2 regions of the Streptomyces sp. NPDC104202 genome follow, and region 1 is predicted to be linked to the other one. Evidence: riboswitches for the same ligand, from Rfam matches in the RefSeq annotation. Region 1 holds a riboswitch; the other holds the start of a gene.
The links. A riboswitch is a leader RNA that binds a small molecule or an ion and turns the genes downstream of it on or off. The one in region 1 is predicted to bind cyclic di-AMP.
Positions count from the first base shown of each region.

Region 2: linked by a shared signal. The riboswitch ahead of ACZ60W_RS03630 (M23 family metallopeptidase) and the one ahead of ACZ60W_RS28255 (C40 family peptidase) in region 1 are both predicted to bind cyclic di-AMP.

Region 1 covers NZ_JBVJMN010000053.1:46,747-48,941, forward strand. Annotated here, with positions in the region: gene ACZ60W_RS28250 (ATP-binding protein) at 1-83, shown strand, start outside; gene ACZ60W_RS28255 (C40 family peptidase) at 328-804, opposite strand; cyclic di-AMP (ydaO/yuaA leader) riboswitch at 808-938, opposite strand; gene ACZ60W_RS28260 (hypothetical protein) at 1,329-1,634, opposite strand; gene ACZ60W_RS28265 (ATP-dependent Clp protease proteolytic subunit) at 1,642-2,195, opposite strand, start outside.
Region 2 covers NZ_JBVJMN010000003.1:217,654-219,848, forward strand. Annotated here, with positions in the region: gene ACZ60W_RS03625 (tyrosine-protein phosphatase) at 1-205, opposite strand, end outside; cyclic di-AMP (ydaO/yuaA leader) riboswitch at 599-755, shown strand; gene ACZ60W_RS03630 (M23 family metallopeptidase) at 758-1,717, shown strand; gene ACZ60W_RS03635 (SGNH/GDSL hydrolase family protein) at 1,867-2,195, shown strand, end outside.

The DNA of each region.
Region 1 (2,195 bases):
TCTCCGTCACGCCGACGGACGACGGCGGCAAGACGGTCTGGATCACCCTCCCCTGGGCGGCCGCTCCCGTGCCGATCCGCTGACCCCGCCCCCGCGGGGACCGCCGGCCACCGGGACAGGGCGGCCGCGCGGTCGCGCGGGGGAGGGGAGGCGGTGGCGCGGGTGCGGCCGTCCGGGTGAGCCCGCTCCGGCGGTGCCGCCGGGGAGCCGGTCGTCGGGGAAGGGCTCCGGAGGGGACGCCGGGGGCCGCGGTCCGGGCGGAGAGCGGGGCGGCGCCACCCCGCCGCTCAGGCCGGTCCGAGGGGCCGCGTCAGCGGCCGGGGGCCGTCATCGGACGCGGCCGTAGTAGACCTTCGACGACCAGATCTTGTCGAGCTTCACCCACGAGCCCGTCTTGGGCGAGTGCCAGATCTTGCCCGCGCCGGCGTAGATGCCGACGTGGTAGACCCTTCCACCGGAGTGGAAGAAGACCAGGTCCCCCTGTTGTCTGCTGGACGCGGCGATGTGCCGGGTCTTGTTGTACTGCTGCTGCGCGGTGCGGGGCAGCGACTTGCCCGCCTTCTTGTACGCGTAGAGCGTCAGGCCGGAGCAGTCGAACCGGGTGGGTCCACTGGCTCCGTACCGGTACGGGGCTCCCTTCTTGGACTGGGCGACGCTGAGTGCCTTGTACGCGTGTGAGGTGGCTGCCTGGGCCTCCGGCGCCGCTCCTGGGGCGAGCAGCGTGCCGCCGACGGCGGCGAGGGTGAGAGCCGAGACGGCTCCGGCCCGGGACAGCAGGGACGGGACGTGCATCTGCGCAGTCATGCGCAACCCTTCGTCAGCCGCCTGCGAAGGATGACCTGTCGGGTTCGGGCTGGCGAAGATGCCCGGCCGCGGCTGCGGCTTCACCCCAAGGGGCGGCCTCGCTGCCGGAACAGCGCGTACGCCCCGCAAAAATCGGGTCCTCCACTCCTGCCGATCCACTCCTGCCGACCAGACGTCCGGGACAGCGGCAGGACTCGGCGTCCGCCCGGACCGCCCCGCCGCGGCGGCGGGGGCTTGTCGTCGTCAGGGATCTTGACCCACGACATGGGCGAAAACCGAGCTGAAACGGCGATATGTGAGGCTCCTCACGACTGATCCATTCAGGTGGACAGGCAGCCTTTGTGATCTTCCGAGGTTTGGCCGACGAGCCCCGCACCAGCGATGGAACGTTCGATTCCGCCAGATGTGTACACCTGTTGCGCAACTCTCCCGACGCATGTGTCGACTCGTCGACTACGCCGAACGAGCGAGGGAATCTGCGGCGCACGTCGGCCGTCCGGCCCTCGACACGACACGCCGGTATGTCAACTCGCTCGGGTCTGCGGCACGGTGACCCGGCCCGTCCTCCGCTCGCCGTCCAACACCCGCAGGGCACGCGCCAATGTGTCCGCGTGCACCTCGTTCTCGCCCCGCATGTGCATGAGCGTCAGGGCGGCGCGCAACGCCTCCACTCGTCCCACCAGGGCTTGTGCCGCGCGCAGGGCTCCATAGGTATGCGAACCCCTGGATGGGTTGATCTTCCCCAGGAGGTCCACGACTTCGAGGTAGGCGTCGACGAACTCGCCCTCGGCCCGGGTCAGGGCGGGCAGCGGCGGAAGCTCAGGGACCACCGCGCGCTCACCGCGCCGCGCCGCCGGCGGGCGCCCGCCGGCGGCTCACGAGGTGGTCGGCGAGTCCGTACGCGACCGCCGCGGGCGCGTCCAGGACCGTCGTGCGGTCGAGGTCGGCGTCGATCCGCTCCCGCTCCTGCCCGGTGTGTTCGGTGAGCATCGCGGCCACCAGCGCGCGCTGCCGCAGCAGTTCGCGCGCGTGGACGTCCAGATCGCTCGGCTGCCCCCGCATCGGCTCGTCCAGCGCGGGCTGTTCGAGCGTGACCCGGGCGCCGGGCAGGACCATGCGCTTGCCGGGGGTGCCCGCGGCGAGGAGCACCGCCGCGGTGGACTCGGCCCGGCCCAGGCAGGTCGTCTCCACGTCGCAGTGGAGCGAGCCCATCGTGTCGTGGATCGCCGTCATCGCGTGGACCGCTCCGCCGGGCGAGTTGATGTACAGGGCGATGTCCTGGCCGGGGGCCGCGTGATCCAGGTACAGCAGCTGCGCGATGACGTCGTCGGCCGAGGTCTCGTCGATCGGCGAGCCGAGGAGGACGATCCGCGATTCCAGGAGCTTGGAGT
Region 2 (2,195 bases), on a different contig from region 1:
AGACGGTGTGCAGTCCCAGCGTGGCGAGGAAGGCGGCGTCGCTCTCGGTCGCGTGGGCGAGGTGGCCGCTGCGGAAGAGCCGGCCGGGGCGCACGGCGCGCCCGTCCGTCGTCGGCAGGCCGCCCACGTCCCGGAAGTTGCGGACCTCGGCCAGCTCGGGCTCGTTCGCCTCGGTGGGCGGGACCTGCGGCAGCTGCTGCGTCACTGATGCTCCTGGGGTGTCGTCGTTCGGGTGCCCGACGCGAGATCGGTTCCAGGGGCAATCATCCCGGTGGCGCGCGGGCGGCGCACCCCCTCGGACGGGAATGGGTGATCTGTCCGAATTAAACCCTTAGGGGTAACGCGCCCCGGTTGCAGGGGAGATGGGGTCCGGCGCGTGAGCAGCGTCATAAAGGTGACGGATCGTGGCCGACGGCCCCGCGCAATTGCCCTGCGTGAAAAGGGGATCGAGGGACCGTCATCCACACAGGGTGACCGGAATGCGAGGCCGATCAAGGGCCTTGGAATGCCCCGGGAAAACGGCGGCTTGTTCGCGCCGACCCCGCTCGTCTAGCGTCACCGTCAATCCGGTCGGACCGCCGAATCCTGCCACCGTCCGGAATTCCACTCACCCATGTGTGGCAGGAGCGGGGGACCCAGGTAGTACGCCGGTCCCGCGATGCAGGACGGCTCGGGGTGAAGCCGCGTGAGAACGCGGCCGGACATCTCCAGTCCGAACCCGACAGCTCACCTCGCAGGCGCCGGAGAGGAATTCGCCATGCCCGCGAAGGGTAAGCACCGCCGTCCCAGGATCAACCCCCTCACCCGTGGACTCGCCGTCGCCGGCACCGGTGGCGCCGTCGTCGCGCTCCCGCTCCTCGGGGCGACCGGGGCCCACGCCGCCGAGCAGTCCGCGCCGGCCGCCGTCCCCGGCGCCGTCACCGCCCAGGTGAAGGCCCCCGCCGCCGCCCAGGCCGCGCCCGCCGCCCAGGCCGCGCCCAAGACGTACTCCGTCGTCCGCGGCGACTACCTGTCGAAGATCGCCGCCGACCACCACCTCGCGGGCGGCTGGCAGAAGCTGTACGCCGACAACCGCCAGGTCGTCGGCGAGAACCCCTCGCTGATCCTGCCGGGCATGAAGCTCACCCTCGGCGCCAAGGGCACCGCGCCGAAGGCCGTCGCCCCCAAGGCCGCCCCGAGCGCCGCGTCCTCGGAGAAGAACGGCGACGCCCCGCGCGCCTCCCGCAGCAGCCAGCGCGACTCCGCCCCGGCCGCCGCGACCTCGCAGAGCTCCGCCCCCGCGTCGTCCTCCGGCTCCTCGACCTCGTCCTCCGGCTGGGTCACCCCCGTCGCCGGCGGCGGCTTCTCCACCCCGTACCGCGCGGCCGGCTCCATGTGGTCCTCCGGCTACCACACCGGTGTCGACTTCATCGCCTCCTCCGGCACCACCGTCCGCGCCGTCGGCGCCGGCACGGTCGTCTCCGCCGGCTGGAGCGGCGCCTACGGCAACGAGGTCGTCATCCAGCACGCCGACGGCAACTACTCGCAGTACGCGCACCTCTCCTCCCTCTCCGTCTCGGCCGGCCAGAGCGTCTCCGGCGGCCAGCAGATCGGCCTCTCCGGTTCCACCGGCAACTCCACCGGCCCGCACCTGCACTTCGAGATCCGCACCACGCCGAGCTACGGCTCCGACGTCGACCCGCTGGCCTACCTGCGCCAGCACGGCGTCTCCGTCTGACCCGGACGCACCCGACGGCCCGGCACACGCGTGCCGGGCCGTCGCCGTATTCCGGCTTTTGAAAGTCTTTATCGGTGGCATATGTCACCCGCAGTCAACCCCTCCTTACGGTCGCGTAGGTCACACCGGAAGGGGAAAAATGTGCTCCCGTGGCAGACGATTCGAGATCAAGAGACAAGAACGCATTCGGGTCGTACGCGGCGATCGGTGACAGCTTCACCGAGGGCGTCGGAGACCCCGGGCCCGACGGGACGTACGTCGGCTGGGCGGACCGCTTCGCGGTGCTGCTCGCCGACCAGCTGCCGGAGCACGACGGCTTCCGCTACGCCAACCTGGCCGTCCGCGGACGCCTCCTCGACCAGATCGTGGCGGAACAGGTCCCCCGGGCGAAGGAACTCGCCCCCGACCTGGTGACCTTCTGCGCCGGCGGCAACGACATCATCCGCCCCGGCACCGACCCCGACGACGTCGCCGAGCG